One region of the Curtobacterium aetherium genome, then DNA from elsewhere that is predicted to be linked to it. Evidence: riboswitches for the same ligand, from Rfam matches in the RefSeq annotation. Region 1 holds a riboswitch; the other holds the start of a gene.
What was found. A riboswitch is a leader RNA that binds a small molecule or an ion and turns the genes downstream of it on or off. The one in region 1 is predicted to bind thiamine pyrophosphate.
Positions count from the first base shown of each region.

Region 2: another riboswitch for thiamine pyrophosphate. It lies ahead of thiM (hydroxyethylthiazole kinase); the one in region 1 lies ahead of KM842_RS08535 (ECF transporter S component).

Region 1 is NZ_CP076544.1:1,865,348-1,872,837, reverse strand. It holds gene glgX (glycogen debranching protein GlgX) at 1-1,605, opposite strand, end outside; gene KM842_RS08540 (hypothetical protein) at 1,829-2,158, shown strand; TPP riboswitch at 2,225-2,335, shown strand; gene KM842_RS08535 (ECF transporter S component) at 2,330-2,977, shown strand; gene KM842_RS08530 (ABC transporter ATP-binding protein) at 2,974-4,707, shown strand; gene KM842_RS08525 (energy-coupling factor transporter transmembrane component T family protein) at 4,704-5,510, shown strand; gene KM842_RS08520 (nucleoside/nucleotide kinase family protein) at 5,503-6,093, shown strand; gene KM842_RS08515 (metallopeptidase family protein) at 6,117-6,461, opposite strand; tRNA gene KM842_RS08510 (tRNA-His) at 6,586-6,661, opposite strand; gene orn (oligoribonuclease) at 6,736-7,374, opposite strand.
Region 2 is NZ_CP076544.1:1,506,415-1,513,904, reverse strand. It holds gene thiD (bifunctional hydroxymethylpyrimidine kinase/phosphomethylpyrimidine kinase) at 1-705, opposite strand, end outside; gene thiE (thiamine phosphate synthase) at 702-1,403, opposite strand; gene thiM (hydroxyethylthiazole kinase) at 1,400-2,266, opposite strand; TPP riboswitch at 2,255-2,351, opposite strand; gene KM842_RS06920 (NUDIX domain-containing protein) at 2,419-3,366, shown strand; gene KM842_RS06915 (phosphotransferase enzyme family protein) at 3,586-4,332, shown strand; gene KM842_RS06910 (J domain-containing protein) at 4,531-5,475, shown strand; gene KM842_RS06905 (RNA-binding S4 domain-containing protein) at 5,505-5,867, opposite strand; gene KM842_RS06900 (hypothetical protein) at 5,912-6,304, shown strand; gene KM842_RS06895 (hypothetical protein) at 6,456-7,490, shown strand, end outside.

The sequences.
Region 1 (7,490 bases):
GTTGTTGTTGCCCTGCTGCGTGCGGCCGAGCTCGTCACCGTGCGCGATCATCGGCACGCCCTGGCTGAGCAGCAGCGTGGCAAGGAAGTTCCGTCGACGCTGCAGCCGGAGCGCGGTGACCTCGGGGTCGTCCGTCGGGCCCTCGACGCCGGAGTTCCACGAGCGATTGTGGCTCTCGCCGTCGTTGTTGTCCTCGCCGTTGGCGTCGTTGTGCTTCTCGTTGTAGGCGACGAGGTCGTGGAGCGTGAAGCCGTCGTGGGCGGTGATGAAGTTGATGCTCGCCTTGGGCGTGCGGCCGTCGTGCTCGTAGAGGTCGGCCGACCCGGAGATGCGTGAGGCGAACTCGCCGAGGGTCGAGGGCTCGCCCCGCCAGAAGTCGCGCACGGTGTCGCGGTACTTGCCGTTCCACTCCGACCACTGCGGGGGGAAGTTGCCGACCTGGTACCCGCCGGGGCCGACGTCCCACGGCTCGGCGATGAGCTTCACCTGCGACACGATCGGGTCCTGTTGCACGAGTTCGAAGAACGCCGACAGACGGTCGACCTCGTAGAACTCGCGGGCCAGGGCGGCGGCGAGGTCGAAGCGGAAGCCGTCGACGTGCATCTCGGTCACCCAGTAGCGGAGCGAGTCCATGATGAGCTGCAGCGAGTGCGGGTGGCCGACGTTGAGCGAGTTCCCGGTGCCCGTGACGTCCATGTAGTACCGCTTGTCGTCGTCCATCAGGCGGTAGTAGGCGGCGTTGTCGATGCCGCGGAACGACAGCGTCGGGCCGAGGTGGTTGCCCTCCGCGGTGTGGTTGTAGACCACGTCGATGACGACCTCGATGCCGGCCCGGTGCAGCTCCCGCACCATCGTCTTGAACTCCTGCACCTGCTGCCCGCCGTCGCCGGACGACGAGTAGTGCGCGTGCGGCGCGAAGAAGCCGATCGTGTTGTAGCCCCAGTAGTTCGACAGCCCCTTGTCCTGCAGGGTCGAGTCGTTCACGAACTGGTGCACCGGCATGAGCTCGAGCGTGGTCACGCCGAGTCGCTTCAGGTGCTCGATGACGGCCGGGTGCGCGACGCCGGCGTAGGTGCCGCGCTGCTCCTCGGGCACGTCGGGGTGCGTCTCGGTGAGGCCCTTCACGTGGGCTTCGTAGATGACGGTCTCGCCGTAGGGGATGCGGGGAGCCCGGTCGCCCTGCCAGTCGAAGAACGGGTTGATCACGACGCCCTTGACCATGTGGGACGCGGAGTCCTCGTCGTTGGTCGAGTCCGGGTCGCCGAACGTGTACGAGAACAGGGACTGGTCCCAGTCGATGTCACCGCTGGTCGCCTTGGCGTACGGGTCGAGCAGCAGCTTGGCGGGGTTCGAGCGCAGCCCGTTGGCCGGGTCGTACGGCGCGTGCACGCGGAACCCGTACTCCTGCCCCGGGCCGACGGTCGGCAGGTACGCGTGCCAGACGTGCGCGTCGACCTCGACGAGGCGGACGCGCTCCTCGGTGCCGTCGGCGTCGAACAGGCAGAGCTCGACCCCTTCGGCGACCTCGCTGAACACGGCGAAGTTGGTGCCGCTGCCGTCGTAGGTCGCGCCGAGCGGGTAGGGGTTGCCGGGCCAGGTGTGCAAACGTGCCTCCAGAAGGGGTGAACTGGGCCAACGTATCGGCGGACCCCTGTGATGTCCGCGCCGCTGGCGCGCCCTGTGGAGGGAGCGCGTGCTCCACAGGCGGACGCGACGGAGGCGGGACCGTTCCTCCACAGGGCGGACCACGGGCGCGACGGGTCGGCCCTTCTCCACAGATCGTCACGAGCGGCCCGACGGCCAGTCCGCGCGGAGTAGCGTCGCCGCCATGACCAACATCGTCACGCAGATCGCAGACAAGGTGCGGCCCGTCGGCGTCGCCTCGAACTACGGCGACCCGGTGGACGTCGGGGACAGCACCCTGATCCCCGTGTCCGTCAACTGGTACGGCTTCGGCGGCGGCTCCGACGCCGACGAGGACGGCGCGGGCGGCGGTGGCGGCGGTGCCGTCTCGCTGCCGGTCGGCGCGTACGTCCGCCGCCCGGGGCAGGACCTCGCGTTCGAGCCGAACCTCATCGCGCTCCTCACCGTCAGCATCCCGGTCATCTGGGTCGGCGGCAAGGTGCTCGTCAAGCTGGTGCGCGCGCTCAAGAAGTGACCGCCTGACCGGGACGGAGGCCCGTGGTCACGTGACCACGCGCCTACGGTCCGGTGGGTACACTGCTGGGACACACACGGGAGTCCGCCAGAGCGGGCTGAGAGGGAGCGAACCGCGCTCCGACCGTCGAACCTGATCCGGATCATGCCGGCGCAGGGAGGAGTCATCGCGATGTCCACTGGCACACCCATCGTCACGCCCACCGGACGGCCCACCGCCAAGCGCTCACTGCGCTGGCGCGTCGTCGACATCGTCGTCGCCGCGGTCCTCGCCGTCGCGGTCGGCGTCGTCTTCAAGCTCTGGGACTTCGCCTACGAGCCGATCGGCGCGGGGCTCGGTCTCGTCCTGCCCGGGTCGCAGGCCCTGGTCGGCGGGGTCTGGCTGCTCGCCGGGCCGCTCGTCGCGATCGTCGTCCGCAAGCCGGGTGCCGCACTGTTCGGCGAGATCGTCGCCGCGTCGGTCGAGGCCATGCTCGGCACCCAGTGGGGCTGGGGCACTCTGTTGTCCGGGCTCGTCCAGGGCATCGGCGCTGAGATCGTCTTCGCGATCTTCCTGTACAGCGTCTGGCGTCTGCCGGTCGTCATGCTCGCCGGCGCTGCCACCGGGCTCGCACTCGGCCTGAACGACGCCTTCCGGTACTACGCCGGCGCGACCGCCTCCTTCCAGGTCGTCTACGTCATCTGCGCGATCGTCTCGGGGGTCGTCATCTCCGGCCTCGGGTCGTGGCTGCTCGTCCGCGCACTCGCCCGCACCGGTGTCCTCTCGTCGTTCGCGGCCGGACGGGAGCAGGGGCGCCGGCCACGAGCCTCCGCAGCGTGACGACCGTCCCCGCACGGATCGCCTTCTCCGGCTGGGGCTGGCGCTACCCGGAGCGGCACGCCTGGGCCGTCCGCGGGGTCGACCTCGTCGTCGGCCCCGGGGAGCGGGTCGCGGTCGTCGGTCCCTCGGGCGCCGGCAAGTCGACCCTGCTGCGGGCCGCCGCCGGGGTGCTCGCCGACGACCCGGACGACGCGGACGACACCGCGGCGGCGGTCGAGGGCACGGTCCTCGTCGACGAAGCCGAACCGCGCACCGTCCGCGGCCGGGTCGGCCTCGTCATGCAGGACCCCGAGGCGCACACCGTCATGTCACGCCTCGGGGACGACGTGGCCTTCGGGTGCGAGAACACCGGCGTCCCGCGAGCGGAGATCTGGCCGCGGGTGCAGCACGCGCTCGACGTGGTCGGGCTCGACCTGCCGCTCGACCGTTCCACCTCCCGACTGTCGGGCGGCCAGCGGCAGCGGCTCGCCCTCGCCGGGGTGCTGGCGATGCGTCCGGGGGCGCTCGTCCTCGACGAACCGTGCGCGAACCTCGACCCCGACGGCGTGTCCCAGGTGCACGACGCCGTCCGGGCACTGCTCGACGACACGGGTGCGACGCTCCTCGTCGTGGAGCACCGCATCGGCACCTGGTTGGACCTGGTCGACCGTCTCGTGCTCCTCGAGCCCGGGGGCGGCGTCGTCGCCGACGGGACGCCGACCGACGTCCTCGCCCAGCACGGGGACGCCCTCGCCCGCGGCGGCGTCTGGCTGCCCGGAGCGGCACCCGGCCGGGGAACCGCCCGCCGGGGAGCCGCCGACAGCGGACCCGCCCCCAGCGGAGCAGCCGGCAGCGGACCCGCCCCCAGCGGAGCAGCTGGCAGCGGACCCGCCCTCCATCGCCCGACCGCTCCCGGCCCGACCGCTCCCCGTCAGCCCGCTTCCCGTCCGCCCGAGCAGACCGCCGCCGAGGGTGCACCCGACACGGCCCTGCTCCACGCCCGGGGTCTCGCGACCTCTCGGGGCCGGCACCGTTCCGTCGGCCACGGCATCGACCTCGACGTGCAGAGCGGTCGCGTCCTCGCGGTCACCGGACCGAACGGGGTCGGCAAGAGCACGCTGGGGCTCACCCTGGCCGGACTGCTCCGTCCCGGCGGCGGGGTCCTCGAGGCCACACCGACGCTGGCCGGGGCGCTCGGCACCGCCCCGCTCGGCTGGTCGAGTCGCGAGCTCGCGGCCCGCATCGGCACCGTCTTCCAGGACCCGGAGCACCAGTTCATCGCCCGGTCCGTCCGCGAGGAGATCGCCGCCGGGCCGACCGCACTCGGGTTCCCCGAGGACGACGTCGCCGCACGCGTCACCGAGGTCCTCGACGCCTTCGCCCTCGACCACCTCGCCGACGCCAACCCGTTCACGCTCTCCGGCGGTGAGCAGCGCCGGCTGGCGATCGGCGCGGTGATCGCCGCGCGGCCGCCCGTCCTCGTGCTCGACGAGCCGACCTCCGGGCAGGACCGCGCGACGTGGGGCGCCGTCGTCGAGCGACTCGGCGCCCTCGCCGACGACGGCACCGCGCTCGTCGTCATCACACACGACCAGGACCTCGTCCGCGCGCTCGACGCCGACGAGGTCGTCCTCGCCGTTGACGGCGCCACGCGCGTCGAGCGCCCCACGCCCGACCCGACTCCGACGCCGGCCGCAGCTCCGGCTCCGACGCCGGCACCGGCGCCGGCGCCGGCGGGGGAGCCACGGTGACCGCCCCGACGACGGACGCGGTCGGTCGGGCCGGAGCCGAGCCTCCCGTCCGACCCCGCCGCGGCATCGACGGCGTCCAGCCGGTCGCCGCGCTCCTCGGGGTCATCGCGCTCGGCATCGTCCTGGTGCTCAGCCTGGACCTCGTGTCCGCGACCGTGGCCCTGCTGCTCGAACTCGCCCTGCTACCGCTGCTCCGCATCCCGGTCCGCACCCTGCTGCTGCGGACCTCGCCGGTCCTGGTCGCCGTCCCGCTGACGGGTCTCAGCATCGCGCTCTACGGGCAGGCGTCCGGCCGTGTGTGGTTCGATTTCCTGTTCGCGCACGTCACGGACGGGTCGTTGCAGCTGGCGCTCGCGACGATGCTCCGCGTGCTCGCGGTCGGCATCCCGGGCATCGTGCTGTTCGTCCGGACGGACGTGACGGACCTCGCCGACGGGCTCGCGCAGGTGCTCCGGTTGCCCGCCCGGTTCGTGCTCGGCGCCCTCGCGGCGATCCGGATGATGACGCTCCTCGGCGACGACTGGCGGCAGCTCGCGATGGCCCGACGCGCCCGAGGGGTCGCCGACCGCGGACGCCTCCGCCGTGGCGTGTCGATGGCGTTCGGCCTGCTCGTCGTCGCCCTCCGACGGGCGACGACGCTCGCGGTCGCGATGGAGTCGCGCGGGTTCGGCGCCCCCGGTCCGCGGACGTGGGCGCGGCCGGTGCGGTTCGCGGGCCCGGAGTGGGCGATGCTCGCCGTGCTCGTCGGGATCGGCGTGGTCGCCGTCGCCGCGGCCGTCCTGGCGGGGACCTGGCGTGCCTGACGGCGCGTCCACGACGGGTCCGGAGGGGAACGCCGCGGGCACCGGACGGGAGGCCCGCCCCACCTCCGTCACGGCCCTCGCCGCCCGCGCGCGATCGGCCGCATCAGCTGCGGGGCACGACCGCCTCGTCGTGCTCGTCGACGGACGGTCGGGAACCGGCAAGACGACGCTCGGGAACGCCCTCGCGGCCGAGCTCGACGCGACGCTCGTGCACCTGGACGACGTGTACCCGGGGTGGGACGGCCTCCGCGCCGCGGCGGACGCCGTCGTGCACGAGGTCCTCGGCGCCCCGTCGGGCTACCGGCGGTGGGACTGGACGGCGTCGGAGCCGGCGGGCTGGGTGTCCGTCGACCCGGCGTCGCCGATCGTCGTCGAGGGGTGCGGTGCGCTCTCCCGCGCATCGGCGGCCCTCGGGTCGCTGCGGGTGTGGATGACGGCCGACGACCGGGAACGTCGGCGCCGGGCCATCGACCGGGACGGTGAGACCTTCGCGCGGCAGTGGGAGCGGTGGGCCCGGCAGGAGGACGCCTTCATCGCGGCCGAGGACCCGGCGTCACTCGCGGACGTGGTCCTGCGGTCGTAGACCTGCCGCATCCGGGCCGAGCGCTACGCCCAGCCGAGCTCGTGCAGTCGCTCGTCGTCGATCCCGTAGAAGTGCCCGATCTCGTGCACGAGCGTGGTGTGCACTTCGTCGGCGAGCTCCTCGAGCGTGTCGCACTCCGCCAGGTGCTGCTTCCGGTAGACGACGATGCGGTCGGGCAGTTCGCCGAACCCGTACTGCCCGCGTTCGGTCTGGGCGACGCCGTCGTAGATGCCGAACAGGTCCGACCCGTCCTCGGGCTCGTCCTCGACGACGAAGACGACGTTCTCGAGACCGTCCACCATGTCGTCGGGGAGCCGGTCGAGCTCGTCGGTCACGAGTTGCTCGAAGTCCTCGGCTGCCATCTCCATCACGGGTCCGATCGTGACACGCCTGCCCGTGCGATCCCTGGCCAGCGGCGTCGGCATCGTGGACGGCGGCGCACGGGGGAACGCCGAAGGCCCCCGTCCGTCGGACGAGGGCCTTCGTGGAGACTGGGGTGAGTAACGGGGCTTGAACCCGCGACCTCCTGGACCACAACCAGGCGCTCTACCAGCTGAGCTATACCCACCATGTGTCGGTCCGGCGAGCCGGAGCAACCACTCGATTGTAGTACATCCGAGCCCCCGCTTGGACCACCCGATCCTACTCGGCGGGCTGCGGGGCCAGACGTGACTCCCACTTCGCCACGACCTCGGCGGCGACGGCCTTCACGTCGTCGCTCGCGGGCCCCGGCTCGGGCGTGAACCCGGCGCGGCGGTAGTACTCGAGCTCACGGATCGACTCGAGGATGTCGGCGAGGGCGCGGTGCCCGCCGTGCTTCTCGGGCGAGTTGAAGTACACGCGCGGGAACCAGCGGCGGCAGAGCTCCTTGATGCTCGACACGTCGACGCTCCGGTAGTGCAGGTGGGCGTCGATGCGGGGCATGTACTTCGCCAGGAAGGCCCGGTCGGTCCCGATGGTGTTGCCGGCCAGGGGAGCGGTGCCCTCGGCGGGGACGTGGGCGAGGATGTACTCGAGCACCTGGTACTCGGCATCGGCCAGGGACACCCCGTTCGGGATCTCCTCGATCAGGCCCGAGGTGGTGTGCATCTTCGTCACGAACTCGTTCATGTTGTCGAGCGCGGACTGGTCCGGCTTGATGACGATGTCGAAGCCCGGGTGCACCGGGTTGAGGTCGAAGTCCGTGACGACGACCGCGACCTCGACGAGCTCGTCGACCGCGACGTCGAGGCCCGTCATCTCACAGTCGATCCAGACGAGGCGGTCATTCGCTGCAGACATGTCCCCGATCCTACTTCCGCCCACCGACGCGACCGACGCCCCGCACGCGGCGGCCAGCACCGACGACGCGACCGACGGCTGCGACGCGACCGACGACTGCGACGCGACCGACGACT
Region 2 (7,490 bases), 360 kb from region 1:
GCCGGTGCCGTGGGTGTTCCCGGTGGGGATCCGGGGGCCGGTGAACACGCGGACGCTCCCGTCCGGGGCAACGAGGGCGTCGTCCGAGGTCGGACCGCCGTCGTGGCCGCCCTTCGCCAGGACGCGGACGTCGAAGTGCCGCGCGACGGCCCGGGCGGCGTCGAGCGGGTCGGTCGCGGAGGAGCCGGCCAGCTCGGCGAGCACCCGCAGTTCGTCGCGGTTCGGGGTGACGAGGTCCGCCAGGGCGACGAGGTCGACCATCGCGGCCCCGCCGTCGGCGTCGAGCAGCCGGTCGCCGCTGGTCGCCACCATCACGGGGTCGACGACGACCCGTTCGGGCCGGTGCTCCCGCAGCCAGTCGACGACCACGCGGACGACCTCGGCGGTGCCGAGCATGCCGGTCTTCACGGCGTCGATCGTCACGTCGTCGGACACCGCGTCGAGCTGCTCGCGGAGGAAGGCCGCGTCGGGGACGTGCACGGACCGGACGCCGCGGGTGTTCTGCGCGACGAGGGCCGTGACCACCGCCATGCCGTAGCCGTCCTGCGCGGCGATCGCCTTGAGGTCCGCCTGGACGCCCGCGCCGCCGGTCGGGTCCGTGCCCGCGATGCTGAGCACCCGCGGCACCTGCAGCACCTGCAGCACCGCCGGCGCCGTTGCCGCTCCTGCAGCCGCGCCCGACGCCGTCGTCGTCGGCCCGGTCACCGTCCCGCTCCGTCCCAGGCCGCGACGTACGCCGCCGCCGCGGCACCCGGGTCCGGTGCCGCGCAGATGCCCGACACGATCGCCACCCCGGCGGCCCCCGCCTGCCGCAGCGGTCCGACGTCGTCCAGGCCGACCCCGCCGATCCCCACGCACGGCACGCTCGTCGTCGCCGCGAGCCGCCCGAAGCCCGCGACCCCGAGCGCCGGCGGGTGGTCCGGCTTCGTCGACGTGGGGTGCACCACCCCCACCCCGAGCAGGTCGACGGTGCCGCGCGGCATGGCGGCGACCTCGACCAGGTGCCGGGTGGTGTTCGCCGTCAACCCGACGTGCGCGTCTGGGCCGAGCAGCGCACGGGCGGCGCTCGCCGGGACGTCCGACTGGCCCAGGTGCACGCCGGCGATCCGGTGCCCGGCGGACCGGGCGGCCAGGGCGACGTCGAGCCGGTCGTCGACGACCACCAGCGCCCGGTCGCCGACGGCGTCCGCGACGGCCGCCGTCAGCGCGAGCAGGTCCCGTGCCGAGGCGGTCTTGTCCCGCACCTGCACGATCCGGACCCCGGCCGCGACCGCCGCCCGGACGACGCCGAGCACCCCGTGCCCGTGCCGCTCGGCCTGTGCGGTGTCGGTGACCAGGTAGACGCCGAGCGCCGTCGCTGCCGGGCGGTCGACCGCGTCCCACGTGGACGGCGCCGTCGTCACGACGCGGCCCCGCCCGTCGTGCCCGCCGCAGCCGCCGTGTCGGTGGTGATCCGGGCCTCCCGGACGACGTCCTCCGGCGTCAGCGACGCGAGCCGGTCCAGGAACAGCGGCTGGAACGTCCCCGGCCCACCGGCGTCCCGCGCGGCCAGCTCCGCCGCGATCGTGTGCACCGCCGTCGCGGCGACCGCCGCGTCGAGCGGACGACCGGGTGCCACCGCCGCGAAGGCGGCGACCACCGCACCCAGGGCGCACCCGCCACCCGTGATCCGGGTGAGCAGACCCGTCCCGTTCGCCACCCGGACCGCACCGTCCGGCGCGACGAGCAGGTCGACCGCTCCCGACACCGCGACGGCGGCCACCGCGTCGGCCCGGACCGCGGCCACGGCGGCGTCCCGCGCGTCCTCGGTGCCGACCGTGCTGTCCACGCCCCGACCACCCGCCGAGGCGCCGAGGACCGCGAGGACCTCGGACGCGTTCCCGCGCAGCACCGTCGGGCGCAGCGCCAGCAGGTCCCGCGCCAGCGCCGTCCGCACCGGCAGCGACCCGACCGCCACCGGGTCCAGGACCCACGGCGTGCCGGCGACGACCGCGGCGGCGGCGGCCTCGAGCGACGCGGCCAGCGGCTCGGCGTGCGGGGTACCGGTGTTCACGAGCAGCCCGTCGGCGACGCCGGCGAACGGCCCCGCCTCGGTCGGCACGTCGACCATCGCGGCCGACGCCCCGAGTGCGAGCAGCACGTTCGCGGTGACGTTCTGCACCACCGTGTTGGTGATGCACTGCACCAGCGGCGCCCGGGTGCGGACGGCCTCCAGCAGGTCGGCGGTGCGGTCGGCCCAGTCGGTGGTGGGCGCGGCGTTCTCCATGGACGATCCCTTCGCGAGTACGAGCTCGAGCAGGTTCGACGGGTGTGATCTCAGCCGCTCGGATGCGGCACCCCGTGTCTCGGACGACACCGTACACGCATCCACGCCGCCGTCCAGGGCCACCGGCAGGACGTTTGTGGAAGGGTGGGACCGTGGACGACGAACGACGGACCGCGACCCCGCCGGGACCGCCACCCGGACCCCCTGCCGGACCCCGCGACCCGGGCGACGCCTGGGCGTACGGCGACGACGGCACCAAGGCGTGGGGCCGCTTCGGCGCCGCCGGGCTCCTCATCGACGACGGGCACGGCCGCGTCCTCCTGCAGCACCGCGTCGAGTGGAGTCACCACGGCGGGACCTGGGGCATCCCCGGCGGTGCCCGACACCAGCACGAGGACCCCGTGACGGCCGCCCTCCGCGAGTCCGCCGAGGAGGCCGGGGTCCCCGAGGACGGCGTCGACCTCCGCCACACCGCCGTGCTCGACCTCGGGTTCTGGACCTACACGACCGTCGTGGGGCGCGCCTCCCGACCGTTCGAACCCGTCGTCGCCGACCGGGAGAGCCTCGCCCTGTCCTGGGTCCCCGTGGCCGACGTCGAGACCCTGCCCCTGCACCCGGGGTTCGGCGACTCGTGGCCCGCGCTCCGCGCCACCCTCGACCGCACCCCGCACGTGGTCGTCGACGCCGCGAACGTCGTCGGCAGCGTCCCCGACGGGTGGTGGAAGGACCGCGCCGGCGCCGCCTCGCGCCTCGTCGCCCAGGCGACGGCGCTCGCCGCCGCCGGCGTCCCGGCGGACGCGCTCGACCTGCCGTCGGCCGCCTGGTGGCCTCGGTGGACCGTCGTGCTCGAGGGGGAGGCCCGCAGCGCCACCGTGGGACCGGTCGCCGCCGACGCGCGGCCGGGAACCCCCGCCGTCACCGTTGCGCACGCAGCCGGCTCCGGCGACGACGCGATCGTCGAGGCGGCGGGTGCCGCCGTGGCCGCGGGTGACGGGCCGGTCGTCGTCGTGACGGCTGATCGCGGGCTGCGCGAGCGCGTGACCGCGGTCGGCGCCCAGGTGCGTGGCCCGTCCTGGCTCCGGGAGCTCCTGCCCGACTGACACGGCACACCGAGCGCCGGTGCCACGGTCCGCGTGCGCACTGCACGGCGGTCGGCGGAACACACCCGACGGTCTGCGGAGCGCACCGCACGGTCGGGAGCGCGCAGACCGGACGGCCGCCGGCGCGCGCACCGGACGGCCGACGGCACCTCCGGCGCGGCGTGGGGTGTCGGCGCTACAGTGGCGCTCACGTCGACGATGACGTTCAGGAGGTTCCCCATGGAACGGATCACCAAGGCCGACGACCGGGTGCACCGCCCGGCCGGACCGTGGACCCCCACGGTGCACCGGTTGCTGACGCACCTGCACGAGCAGGGGTTCGTCGCGGCCCCGGCGCCGATCGCCCTCGGGGACGCGCTCGAGACCGTGACCTTCGTCCCCGGTGTCGCGGGGGAGTACCCCTGGACCGAGGACGTCGCAAGCGAGGCCGCCCTCGTCACGACCGCCCGCCTGCTCCGTCAGATGCACGACGCGGCCACGAGCTTCCCGCGCGACGACACCGTCGACGTCTGGTCACAGGCCGTCCGGGTGCCGACCGAGACGATCGTGCACGGCGACTTCGCCCCGTACAACGTGGTCTACGACGGCATCGCCGCCGTCGGGGTCATCGACTTCGACACCGCCCACCCGGGGCCGCGCGTCTGGGACGTCGCCAGCGCCGTGTACCGGTTCGCACCGTTCACGACCGGCACCGACGAGGGCGCACCCGTGCCGTCGCTCGACGACCGGCTCGCCCGCGCCGCCGAGTTCTGCCGCGCGTACGGTCTCGACGACCGGTCCCGTGCGGTCCTCGTCGACACGATCACGGCCGGGCTCGTCGCGCTCGTGACGACGATCGAGACCGAGGCCGCGGCTGGCAACCCCAAGTTCGTCAGCGACCTGGCGCACGGGCACGCCGACCTGTACCGGGCGGACGTCGGCTGGATCGAGCAGCACGCCGAGGACATCGCCACCGCCCTCCGCTGACCGTCCGGACCCGGGCGCCGGACCCGGGCGTCGGAACCGGGCGTCGGAACCGGGCGCCGGACCCGAGCGCCGGTCCCGGCGGCCGGACCCCGGCGTGGACCCGGGCACGGGGACGCACCCGGCGCTGCCGCTGCCCAGCGGGCGTCCAGCGCGCTCGCGGCGGGTGTGGACCCGGCATCCGGTAGCGTTCACCCGGCCATGACCGACAGCCCGGCCGACGCCACCCCGTACGAGGTCCTCGGCGTCCCCGCGACCGCCGACGACGAGACCCTCCGCCGCGCCTACCGCCGTGCCGCCCGCGAGAGCCACCCCGACCTCGGCGGTGACGCCCAGCGCTTCCGCCGCGTGCAGCTCGCCTGGGAACGCATCGGGACGCCCGCCGCCCGCCGCGCCTACGACACGGGAGCCGCCCGACCCGGGTCGTCGTCGTCCGCCCCGACCGGCTCCGCCGCCTGGCGGTCCGGGTCCGGCCGCGACGACTACGCGCCCCCGACGGCCCGGCGCGACTCCCGCCCCCGTGCCCGCTCCCACGGCCACCCGGGCGGCCGGTCCCGCGAGGTCTTCCTCGCCGCGGAACGCGAGTGGGTCGGACTCGGCGACCCCGTCGAGGACCCCTACGACCCCGTCCTCGTCCGCTCGGCACCCCGGCACGTCCGGCGGCTGCTCGGCGAGGCGCTGGCCGAGGAAGCGACCGCGGCGATCATCGCGGACATGGGCATCGGGGTGACCGTGTGGCACGACCTCGACGCCGGTGCCGAGGGCAAGCTCGACCACGCCGTCCTCACCACGACCGGGCTGTGGGCGGTCGAGTCCATCGACTGGGGCGGTCCGGTGCACGTGGAGCACGGCGAGGTCGTCGGCGAGACCCTCGCGCCGGGCGAACGTCCCGTCAAGGAACTCGTCCGCGCCGCCCGTGCCGTGCAGAAGCAGACGCGGGTGCGCTTCACGGGACGGCTGCTCGTCGTGCCGGACTCCGCCGTCGACGAGGACGCCGAGCTCATCGGCACGCCGAGGAAGCCGACGGCCTTCATCGTCCGACGCGGTGCACTCGGGCAGGTGCTGTCCGGCTCCTGGTCACCCGAGGGCTCGGTCGACGTGTTCGCGATCCGGGACCGCCTGCAGCAGACCGTCCGCTTCGTCTGACCCGGGCTGCCGGGGCCGTCACGGTCGGGTCAGTAGCCGCGGAGCTTCTCGAGGTCGCGACGCTCCCGCTTGCTCGGACGTCCCGCGCCACGCTCGCGGATCGGGACGAAGCCGGCCTCCTCGCGGGGGAGGCGCGGGGGCGTCCGGTCCTCGAGGTGCTTCGCGGCCTCGGTCGCCCCGACGCGCTTGAGGATGATGCTCTTCACGACGACGATCCGGTCGAAGCCGGACTGCCGCACGCGGACCTCGTCACCGGGACCGACGGGCTGCGACGGCTTTGCCCGCTCGCCGTTCACGCGGACGTGCCCGGCCTTGCACGCTGTCGTCGCGGCGGACCGGGTCTTGGTGATCCGGACCGCCCAGATCCAGCTGTCCACCCGGGCCTTGTCCATCCCGCCACCCTAGACGGGCGTGCTGCCCCGTACCCTCGGGAGGCGTGACCCGTACCCCCGACGCCGACGCCGACGCTGACGCCGACGCCGACGCCGACGCCGCCCCGGAGTCGGCAGCGTCGGAGCCGCCCGCAGCGGCAGCGCAGCCCGCAGCACCAGGGGAGTCGGCTGCGCCGGTGCGACCGGCCGTGCCGACGCAGGCGGCGATCGCCCGCGCCCGCGGACTCGCGGTGCTCGCCGCCGCCACGCTCGGCGACCGGGTGGTCGTCCGCGCCCTGGACGGGGACGGCGACGGTGCGCTGGACGCGCTCGGCGACCTGGAGGCCCGAACCACGGACACCGTGACGGTCGCGACCCGCCGCGGACCGGTCACCGTGCGCCTGGCGGACGTCGTCGCCGCCAAGCCCGTCCCACCACCCCCGCCCCGTCGCCGCTGAGGACGCGCCCCGGCCGACGCCCGACAGGCGCCCCGGCCGACGCCCGACACGCGTCCGGCCGATCCCCGGGCGGCCGGTCCCCGTCCTGCCGATCCCGGGCGCCCGGCGAGCCGCCGACCGACCACCGCCCGCGCGCACGTAGCCTCGCAGCATGGCCGTCCCCGACCCACCCGCCGCCGCTGCCGGGACCACCGAGGACCGCACCGCCCGTGTCCGGTTCACCCGTCCGTCGAGCTGGCGCGCCGAGGACACCCCGGGCGCCGACCTCCGGGTGCGCGGGGACGACGTCGTCCTCACCGTCCGGTCCCGCCCGAGCGACCGCTCCGTCGGTGACGAGAACGCGTCGCTGCTCGAGCGGCTGCCCGGCTCGGTCGACGGGCTGCTCCTCACCGGCTGCGACGTCTGGACCACCGCTGCGGCCCCGGCCCGCCTGGTGGAGTACGTGCGCCCGGACGAGGACGGCGACGTCGCGGGAGCGCACCTCGTGTTCGTCACCGGTCGGCACCGTGTCGACGTCACCGTGGAGCGGCCGCTGGCCCGGATGACGGCCACCGACGACGTGGTGTTCGCGGTGCTCGACTCCGTGCGGTCCCTCGACCGGGTCACCGCGACCGAGTCGCGGACACTCGAGGCGCTGCCGGTCCTGCTCGCCGGGTCGACGCTCACCGGGCCCTCGCTCGGCGCCGAGGCCGTCGCCACCCTGCAGAACCTCGCGGGGAAGCGCTGGAACCCGGCCCTCCTCCGCACCGACGGCGGCCGCGAGCTCGTCGCCGCCGACCTGGTCGGGCGCTTCGGCACCGTCCCGCCGGAGACCGCCGCCGTCATCGCGCCGTGGGCCGAGGGGGTGCAGCCGACCACGCTGGACCAGCACGACGACGACGGGCGCGTGACGCGCCTCCAGGCCTGGGCGGGGACCGTCGTGGACACCGGGGCGGACGGCCGGTCGGTGGTCGCCGCGGTCTCCGCCGACCGTGTCGTCGGTCTGCTGGCCGGGAGGCTCGGGGTGCGTCCGACGTGGACCTGGCCGTTCCGCACACCGGCGCTGTCCGCCGACCTGCTCGACCGGCGCCTGGCGGGTGGGGAGTCCGCGCCCGACCTGCCGACCGCGCTGGCGGAGGCGGACCCGCGGCTCGCCGCGTTCTGGGCGGCACCGTGGACGGTCTCGGCGCTCGTGCGCCCGGGACGG